Regions from separate parts of the Telluria sp. BA11 genome, predicted to be linked through region 1. Evidence: riboswitches for the same ligand, from Rfam matches in the RefSeq annotation. Region 1 holds a riboswitch; each other region holds the start of a gene.

Region 1 (3,255 bases):
GCTGAAACATGCATGCAAATACATCAGCCGTCCGCGCCCCGCAGAACATGGATCAGAAGTCGTAGCGCAGCGACACCTTCAGCTGGCGGCCATCGCTCGGGTAAATCCCGGCGCGGCAGCTGAACGCGTAACTGTAGTGCTGGCGATCGAGCAGGTTCAGGCCCGATACCGACGCTTCCCATGGGCCGAAGCGGCGCGCATAGCGGGCGTCGACCGTCGTGTACGACGGCACGCGGGCGTCGCAGCTATTGGCGAAGTCGCTGCCGAAACGCTGGCTGGCCACCCACTGCGCGCCCACATCGGCGGTCTGGCCATTGCCCGGCGTCCAGGCCAGGCGCGTCGTCACGACGTGTTTCGGCACCAGCACCATCTCGCGGCCGGCGTTTGGGCCATCACGGAACTCGGACTGCACGTACTGCCACGCGCCGGTCAGGCGCAGATTGGTCGCCAGCAGCGCCTGTCCTTCGACTTCGACACCCTGGCGCCGGGTCGGGTCGAGGTTGGTGTTGATGCCAAAGCCGCCGGCCAGCGTCGGGTCGAAGAAGATTTCGTTGGTCAGGCGGTGCCGGAACACGCGGGCCGTGGCCTTGCGCGCGTCGTTGCCGAAGGCGACGCCCAGTTCGAGGTCGCGCGATGTTTGCGGCGCCAGCACGTCCGTTGTGGCGCGGTACGAGTTTTCGTCGATGTTGGCGATGCGGTAGCTGCGGCCGGCCTTGGCGAACATGGTCACCTCGCGCGCGACGTCAATGCTGCCTTCGACCGTGAACGCATTGACCGATTGTTCGGTGTCTTCGGGAGCGGTGAACGCGAGCGGGTCGGCATAGTTCTTGTCGAAACGTTCATGGCGCGCGCCGACGGCCAGGCGCGCATTGTGCGGCGCGTTCCAGGTCAGTTCGTCGCGCACGTAGAGCGCCTTGGACGCCTGTTTTGCGTCGCCGGCCGAGAAGCTCGACGTCACTTGGCGGTCCCAGCGGGTCAGATCGATCCCGGTAACGAATTCATTGCGCTTGTCGCCAAGCGTGGCGGTGTGGCGCAGACGTGGCGAGAACTGGGTCTGCTCGGACTGGTAGCGCGAGGCCGATGGGAAGCCCGAGAACACATACGTCGAACCGACATCGCGCTCGCGGTGCGACAGTTCGGCCGCCAGTTCGATGGCGCCGATGCGGTGTTCGACGAACGCGCTGACACGGTCGGTGTCGAGCGAGCCGAAGTCATCCGGCGTATTGCTCTGGGTCGGGTTGGCCTGGAACTGTGCCTCGTTCAGCGAGCCCGGCAGGCGCGAGTCCGAGCGCGAGCTCTCGAAGCGCAGGCCGGCGCGGCCATTCGAAGCGTACGCATATTGCACGCCGCCGCTGAAGCTCGTCTGCTCGTACTTGTTGTTGTCACGGTAGTTGTCGGTGCGGCGGTCGGCCACGGCGGCGTCGAACGACCACGGGCCGGCGCCATGCGCGATCGAGGCGCGCAGGTCGAGCGCGTCGAAGCGTCCACCTTCCACGAACAGGGTGCCGCGCGTGCCGCTACCTTGCGGGCGGCGGGTGAAGATCTGGATCACGCCGCCGGTGGCGCCGTCGCCGTACAGCACGCTGCTGCCGCCGCGCGTGATCTCGATGCGCTCGACCGTGTCGACCGGGATGCTCGAGAGCACCGTGCTGGCCAGCTCGTTTTCATTCAGACGCACGCCGTCGACCATCACCACCACGTTTTGCGCGCTGTTGGTGCCGAAACCCCGCAGGTCCAGGCTGAAGTCGGGCGAGCCGTCCAGGCTCTGGCGACCGAAGACGCCGCCGATCTTGCGGATGGCCGCATTGACGTCGGCCACGCCGGCGCTGCGGATCTGGTCAGCGGTGATCACGGTGGCGCCGATTGGCGTGGCGGTGGCCGGGAAGCGGGCGGCGGTGACGACGACCGGCGCCAGCGTTTCCTGTGCGGTGGCGATGGTGGCGAAGGTGGACACGGCGAAGGCGCACGCCACAACGAGGGGCGCGCGGCGCGCGGGAGCTGCAAAAGTCATGATGAGTGTGTTCTCGGTAAAGGGCGCCCCGCTGCGTCCCCGCAGCCTGGCGTCGAAGGAAGCGCCTTGCGCTCCCACCTGTCCTGGCCGGTATCCGGGCTGGCAAGCGGACGCCCTCACCTTCCTGTCGTGCGGACAGTGGTTATCGAGATTGTCTGCCGCGGCGCAGGATGTGCGGACGCGGCGCTTGTTGACCGTTGCGGGGGCAGCACACTTCCAGGACGGCGCGCGGCGCAGCCCTGTCGTGTTTCCCGTTTAACTTCGCGCGCCGGAATGCGCGCGAGAGCACCAAAACGGCGCGATTATACCGTGTCGGCACGCGCCCTGGCAGGTCAGCTGCCGCGCTTGCCGCGCGACTGCTCTTCGAGCTTGGCAGCGAGCTTCTCGGCGGCCAGGCGGGCTTTCTCGGCCACTTCGGCCGCGTGCAGGGCCAGGCTGGCCGCGCGCGAATCCGGCGTTTCCAGGCTGATGCGGCCCAGGGCGCCCTGGCGGTAATCCTGCAGCAGCGAGTGCGCTGCCTTTTCGTAGTCGTACTCGCCGCCGCGTACACGGAAGCCCCGGCGCATCGCGACGCCTTCGATGACGCCGACACCATCCATGCCCTCGGTTTTCAGGCCGTAGCGCGCGGTGAGCAGGTGCGGGTAGCGCTGCAGCAGCAGCTCGCCCAGATATTCGGCCACTTCTTCTTCGACCAGCGCGTTGGTGCCAATGGCATGGCTGGCCGCCAGCATCAGGCCATCGGTGGCCATGGCGATCTTTGGCCACAGCATGCCGGGCGTGTCGACCAGCACCACGTTCTTGTTCAGGTACAGGCGCTGCTGGACCTTGGTCACGGCCGGCTCGTCGCCCACCTTGGCCACGCGTTTTTTCAGCAGCGCGTTCATCAACGTCGATTTGCCGACGTTGGGAATGCCCATGATCATGATGCGCAGCGGCTTCGTCGGCACGCCGCGGTGCGGCGCCAGCGACAGGGCCAGATCGGGGATACGGGCGACGTCGGCCGGCTTCTTGGTCGTCATCGGGTAGGCCGTGACGCCTTCCTGCGCATCGTAATAGGCTTTCCAGGCGGCGGTGGCGACCGGATCGGCCAGGTCGATCTTGTTGAGGATCTTGAGGCTGGGACGCTGGCGGAACTTGCGCAGCTGATCCACCAGTGGGTTGCAGCTCGCCTCGGGCAGGCGTGCATCGAGGACTTCGATCACCAGATCGATGTTCTCCATCTGCTCGGCCGCTTCCTTCTTGGC
Region 2 (3,255 bases), 1.8 Mb from region 1:
AGCGGCTGCGTGAATTGCGCGTGGTGGCGCTGCGGCACCCAGATGAATGCAGGCGCGCCCGGCCCGCCGTTGAGGAATTTGTAGGTGCAGCCCACCGCGAAGTCGGCGTTGGCGCCATTCAGGTCTACCTCGACCGCGCCGGCCGAATGGGCCAGGTCCCAGATCGCCAGCGCGCCGGCGGCGTGGATCTGCGCCGTGATCGTTTTCATGTCGAGCATGCGGCCGGTGCGGTAGTTCACGTGCGTGAGCATCACCACCGCCACCTGGCCGCCGGCGTCGCCTTCGAGGGCGGCCGGCAGGTCGGCCCAGCTGTCGAGCAGGCGCAGCTCGTAGCCGCGCTCGAGCCAGCCGATCAGGCCTTCGGCCATGTAGATATCGCTCGGGAAGTTGTCGCGCTCCGTGAGGATGATGCGGCGGGCCGCGTGCGCCGGTGCGTCGGCCTGCATCTTGAGCGCCGCAGCCAGCGCCTTGAACAGGTTCACCGAAGTCGAGTCGGTGACCACCACTTCATCGGCGGCGGCGCCGATCAGCGGCGCGATCAGGGTGCCCAGGCGCTGCGGCAGGTCGTACCAGCCGGCCGTGTTCCAGCTGCGGATCAGGTCATTGCCCCATTCGGCGGCGATCACGTCCTGCGCACGTTGCAGGGCCGCGCGGGGGCGGGCGCCGAGCGAATTGCCATCGAGGTAAATCACGCCGTCCGGCAGCGCAAACGCATTGCGCTGAGGGGCCAGCGGATCGGCCGCGTCGAGGGCCAGGCAGTCTTGTCGTGTGATCATGTGAACGGTCGCGAAGAAGTAGTGGGTGCCGGCCTGGCCGGACGATACCGCCATTCTAGGCTAGGGAAGCACTGATTTATTCTGGGGGATGGAATTGGCTGCGGAAAAAGCCGCCATGCAAGGCGCAAATCGCAGCAATAGCGAGCTATTGCGAGAATTTGCAACGCCGCAGGGTGGCTATTTTCCGTGCCAAGTCCGCCTCCATGAATTAATCAGTGCTTCCCTAGAGGCCAAAGAATGCGGTGACAGTGGCGCACCCGGGCTGTAGAATCGCGCCCAATCAAGTGAATGGTGCCGTCCTGCTCGTCTGCAGGAAGGTGAAACGGGAAGCCGGTGACGTGTGCGAATCCATCGCACGCCAGTCCGGCGCAGCCCCCGCTGCTGTATGCCTGACGACCCTCGTCGAACGCCACTGTGCCCCGTGCACGGGAAGGCAGGACCCGGGAAGGATGACGGCAAGCCAGAAGACCGGCCTTCACGATGCATTGCGTACGTCCCGGGGTGTGGGCGTGCCGGTTGGTAGTTCGTCGTTCCTTCCGTGTTGCCAATGCGCTCGCGCAGGCGTTCGCACGTGCGCGTGCGCGTGGCTGCTGCGTCCCGCGTGGAAGGAAGACGTCTGCCCGTTGTCATGCGCGCCCTGGCGCGCAGCTGAAAGGTCGACGTTCACATGAACACTGCTTCGCTCCCCCGCGCCTGTACTGCGCTGGTGCTTTTGCTCGCGTCCCTGCTTGCCTGCGCCCACGGCCACGCCGCCACCATGTTCGCCGTGGTCACCGAGCGCGCCGCGCCGGGCGCGATCGAAGCTGCGCACCGCCACCTGGCCAGCCACCCGCGCGACCGGATTCAGTTGCGCACGCCGGCCCAGTTGATGGCCGCCAGTGAACGCGAGGTGGGCCAGTGGATCACCGGCGCCGACACGGTGCTGGCGGTGTCGCTGTTCGGCGATCCGGCGCGCCGCATGAAGGATGCGCTGGCGCGCCATGCAAAGCCAGGCACCGCGGTGCTGGCCTTCAATGGCGAAGCAAGCCTGAACCTGATGACGCGCGCGGCGCACGGCAGCCTGGCCGGCTTCGCGCCCGAGCTGCTGCGCGAACTGGCGGCCGAAGCGCCGGCGCCCGCCGCGCTGCAGGCGGCAGAGGCCAATCCCGCGGCCCGCCACTGGCTCGCGGCGCGGCGCGTCTGGCAAGCCGGCGGCGTGGACAACACCACGGCCCTCATCGCCCACCTGCTGCATCCATCAACAGCGCTGGGCCCTCCGCTGCCCGAGCCGACGCTGCGCCTGCGCGTCGGCCAGAACGAGCTGCAGGATGCCGCCGCCTGGGGCAACGCCGCCAAGCTGGGTCTGAAGGACCGCCCGACCGTCGTCGTGCTCGATCTGGCGAACATGGATGGCATGGTGCCGGCTGCGCTGTGCCGCCGCATCGAAGAGCAAGGCCAGGCCTGCGTGCAGCTGCTCACGCGCTGGGGCGGCGCCTCGCGCGAAGCGCTGGTGCGCCTGCCTGAGCTGATCGCGCCAGCGAAGCCCGCGGCGCTGGTGGTGCTGCAGGACTTCGTCGTCGGCGCCGCCGAAGGGCGCGAAGTCGTCAGCGAAGCCTTCAAACGCTTCGATATCCCCGTGTTCAAGGCGATCCGCCTGTCGGACCGCACCGCCATGCAGTGGCAGCTTTCGCCCGATGGCCTGCCGCCGGATTCGGTCCAGTACCGCGTCGCGCTGCCCGAGCTGCAGGGAATCGGCCAGCCGGTGGTGGTGGCGGCGCTGGGCCAGTCGCAGCGCGACCGCCTGACCGGCATCGAGAACCGCCCGCCGGTGCTGCTGCCGGCCGAAGTCGATCGCATGACGGCGCGCGTGAGCCGCTGGCTGGCGCTGCGTGCCAAGCGCAATGCCGACAAGCGCGTCGCGATGGTCTATTACAACCACCCGCCGGGCCGCCAGAACATCGGCGCCGACAACCTGAACGTGCCGGCATCGCTGTTCGACATGCTGCACGCGCTGAAAGCCGCCGGCTACACGGTCGGCGATTTACCCGCCACGCCCGAAGCGCTGCTCGACATGATCATGGCGCACGGCGTGAACCTGCCCGAAGACCGCGCCGCGCTGCGCGAAATGAGCGGTGTGGTGAACAGCGTCAGCGCGGCCGACTACGCGCGCTGGTTCGCCACGCTTGCACCGCGCGTGCAGGGCGAGATGAAGGACGGCATGCTGGGCCGCCTGCATGCCGACGTGCTGGTCGCCGAAGCGCAGGGCGAGCGCGCGCCGGGCCGCAAGCAGGCCGAGACGATCATCAAGGAATTGCTGCACCTGGTCGAGGGTGTCGACCATCCGCAGCGCGTGCAGGCCACGCGCGACCTGCATGCGCTCGAAGACGGCTACCGCGCCTGTCTCGACGACAGCAAGCCCAGTCCGTGCAAGGCGCTCGCGCCACTGTATCGGCGCCTGATCGGCTACGGCATCGAAGGCATGCGCGGCTGGGGCCCGGCG
Region 3 (3,255 bases), 850 kb from region 1:
CGCCAGCTGGCGGCCGGTGGTGTCATCGCGCGGATCCTGCCAATCGAGACTGGCGCGCAGGTTCACGTCCATCAGGCGCGTGCTGCCGGCCAGCGAGAAGCCTTCGAGCGTCGCTTCGTTGACGTTGTAGGCGCAGCTGCGGTTGATGCCGTCCGGGCATGGCGTGCTTGATACGATCATGTCGGTCAGGCGATTGTGGAAGTACGTGGCATCGAGGTTGTAGCCGTTGCCGTCGTAGCGCAGGCCCACTTCGCGGTTGCGGCCTTTTTCGGGCTTGTTCGTCGCCAGGCCGTAGCCCGGGAAGTACAGTTCGTTGAAGGTCGGGGCGCGGAAGCTCGTGCCGATGCTGGCGGTGGCGCGCAGGCCGTTGCCGAACTCGTAGCCGTAGCCGGCGGCGCCGGTGTTCTGGCTGCCGTAGACCGAGCGGTCCTGACGTGCGCTGACATCGAACAGGTGATTGGCGCGCTTGGCCGAGTAGGCCGCGGCATACGAATTGGTGATGCGCGTCTGGCGCATCGACGAGACTTCTTCCTTGCGGTGGTTGAACAGCAGCTGCAGCGTGTCCTGGCCGATCGCGACGTTGTTCTGCCACGAGAATTCGTTCTGCTTGGTGTCGATCTGGCTGGCGCCGCTGGCCGTGGCGTTGCTGAAGTTGCCCGACTTGTCTTCTGAACGTGCGTACTGCACGGTGCTGCGCCAGTTTGGCAGGAGCTGGTTGGTCATGTAGACGGCGGCGGTATTGATGTCCGAGTCGCTGTGCACGTCGTAGCTGCCGGAACCACTGGCATCGTACTGGCTGTACGTGCGGCTGGCCAGGAACTGGGCGCCGATCTCGTGACCCGGCGCGAGCGCCATCGACACACGGCCATTGGCATTGCGGCGGCGGTAGCCGTCTTCGTCGGCGTTGTAGCCTGACGCGCCGGGCCGCGTGGACGAGAAGCCGTCCGACTCTTCATAGCCGGCGCCAAAGGCGTAGCTGATGGCATTCGGGCCGCCGCTGCTGCCGAAGATGCCTGCATCGCCCTGCAGCGTCGCGTTGCTGCCCGCGCCCACCGAAGCGGTGACGACAGGTGCGCCTTCGCCCTTGCGGGTGAAGATCTGGATCACGCCGCCGATGGCGTCGGCGCCGTACAGCGTGCTCAGTGGCCCGTAGACGATTTCAATGCGGTCGATGGCGCCCAGCGGGATGGCATTCCAGCTGGCGGTGCCGGTGGTGGACGAGCCGATGCGCACGCCGTCGAGCAGCACGACGATCTGGTTGGCGTTTGCGCCGCGCACATAGACGCTGGTCGTGGTGCCGGCCGGGCCGTTGCGGGCGATCTCGATGCCGCGCTGGCGCTGCAGGATGTCGGCCACCGAGCCGGCGCCCGAGCGCGCGATTTCTTCGGCGTTGATGACGGTGGTGTCGGCGATCAGGTCGGCAGCGAGTTGCGGCGTGCGGGTCGCGGTGACGACGACGGTGTCAGCGACTTCGGCGATGGCGGTGGACGAGATGAGGGCGAGTGCGAGCGACACGGCGGCCGCTTGCCGGCTTACTGGAAAATTCATGAGTGGTTCTTATCAAAGGCATCCCGCCGACGTCCCCGTGGGCTGGATTCAAAGGATCGCGCTGTGCGCGTATCCACCTTTTGGCCGGTATCCGGGCTGACAAGTATGGCCGTCCGACCTTCCCATGCTCAGAAAAGCACAGTGGTATGAGGGGGCGGTTTGCCGCAGGACCCGATGAGAGGCTGCAGCACTTGCTTACCGTTGCGGGGGCAGCACGCGTTGGCCCTGTGAAGAGCTTCGTGTTTCCCGTTTAACTGCACCTGCGAACGCAGGTGCGAGCACCAAAACGCGCTCATTATAAGGTGGTTGCCCCGGGCATTGTCATATTTCCAGCACCATGACTTCGCCGTAGCCGATCTGGTGTGGTGTCGATGCCGCACGCAGCGCAGCATCCTCCAAGGTGCCGCCGCCGGACATGGCGTGCAGCAGGCGCATGGCGCCGGCGTGGCAGATGACGAGTGCCTCGGCGTGCCTTGCGCGCTGGATGTCGGCTTGAAACGCGGCCACGCGCACGGCCACCTGCATGACGTTTTCGCCGCCGCCGGGGCGGTAGTGGAGCAGGTCGGCGTTCCAGGCATCGATCTCGTCCCGGGCGATGTCGTCCCACTGGCGCAGCTCCCAGACGCCAAAGTCCATCTCGGCCAGGCGCGCGTCGAACGTGGGCGCGCTTGACAGCTGCTGCGCCAGCACGGCGCAGCGTTGCAACGGGCTGGCGTAGACCGGCATGGCGCCGGGAAGGCCTTGATTGGTCAGCGCCGCCAGCACGCGTGCGGTGTCTGTTGCTTGCGCTGGCAGGTCGGTGCGGCCGTAGCAGTACCCGGCCGGCACGTCCGGTTTCGGGTGGCGTACGAGGTACAGGCGCATCAGGCCAGCGCGCCGCGGCCGAGCGTGGCCAGTACCGCGATATAGATGGCGACTTCGGCCAACTGCTGCACGGCGCCGAGGCAGTCGCCCGTATAGCCCTGCAGCCGGCGCGTGAACATGCGGGCCAGCCAGCGCGTGGCCAGCAAGGCCGCAAACACCGCCGCGCCAATCGCAGCCAGGTCTAGCAGGCCAACGGCGAACAGCACGAGCGCGGGCACGAGCACCGTGAGCGTCGCGATCCCGAATTCGTCGCTGCTCATGCGCACGGCCAGCGGCTTGGCCTTGCCTTCGGCGCGGGCGTATTCCATCTGCCAGATCAGGGACGTGGCGGCCAGGCGCGAGAGCGGGTGTGCCAGCAGCAGGGCGCCGATGGCGGTAAGGGGCGGCAGCGTGGCGAGTGCAGCCAGCTTCGCGCCGAGCATGCAGACGATGCCGATCGCACCATACGCACCGACGCGCGAATCCTTCATGATGTCGAGCGCGCGTTCTTTCGTCATGCCGCCGCCCAGACCATCGCAGGTGTCGGCGAAGCCGTCTTCGTGGAAGGCGCCGGTGAGGTAGATCGTTGCGGCGGTGGAGAGCACGGCGGCCACTGGCGCTGGCAGCCAGTGCCCGGCGATGAAGTAGACGGCCGCGCCGATGGCACCTACCACCACGCCAACCAGCGGGAAGTAGCGCGACGCATGATTGAGCCATGCCGGCTCGAAGCCGACCCAGCGCGGGATCGGCAGCCGCGTGAAGAACTGCAGCGCAATGAAGAACAGGCGCAGTTGATGGATCATCCCGCGTGCGCGCCCAGTTGTGCCGAGACCTGGGCCGATGCGAAGGTCGCCATCTCGCCCA

The links. A riboswitch is a leader RNA that binds a small molecule or an ion and turns the genes downstream of it on or off. The one in region 1 is predicted to bind cobalamin.
Region 2: it holds a riboswitch for cobalamin, as region 1 does, so the genes downstream of both, AC1MGT_RS10445 (cobaltochelatase subunit CobN) here and AC1MGT_RS18385 (TonB-dependent receptor) in region 1, are expected to answer to the same signal.
Region 3: it holds a riboswitch for cobalamin, as region 1 does, so the genes downstream of both, AC1MGT_RS14645 (TonB-dependent receptor domain-containing protein) here and AC1MGT_RS18385 (TonB-dependent receptor) in region 1, are expected to answer to the same signal.

The regions. Positions count from the first base shown of each region.
Region 1 covers NZ_CM155275.1:4,180,078-4,183,332, reverse strand. The annotation lists gene AC1MGT_RS18385 (TonB-dependent receptor) at 53-2,011, opposite strand; cobalamin riboswitch at 2,080-2,318, opposite strand; gene ylqF (ribosome biogenesis GTPase YlqF) at 2,344-3,255, opposite strand, start outside.
Region 2 covers NZ_CM155275.1:2,390,096-2,393,350, reverse strand. The annotation lists gene kynU (kynureninase) at 1-776, opposite strand, end outside; cobalamin riboswitch at 1,049-1,267, shown strand; gene AC1MGT_RS10445 (cobaltochelatase subunit CobN) at 1,444-3,255, shown strand, end outside.
Region 3 covers NZ_CM155275.1:3,331,178-3,334,432, forward strand. The annotation lists gene AC1MGT_RS14645 (TonB-dependent receptor domain-containing protein) at 1-1,548, opposite strand, end outside; cobalamin riboswitch at 1,614-1,849, opposite strand; gene AC1MGT_RS14650 (histidine phosphatase family protein) at 1,870-2,412, opposite strand; gene AC1MGT_RS14655 (adenosylcobinamide-GDP ribazoletransferase) at 2,412-3,194, opposite strand; gene cobT (nicotinate-nucleotide--dimethylbenzimidazole phosphoribosyltransferase) at 3,191-3,255, opposite strand, start outside.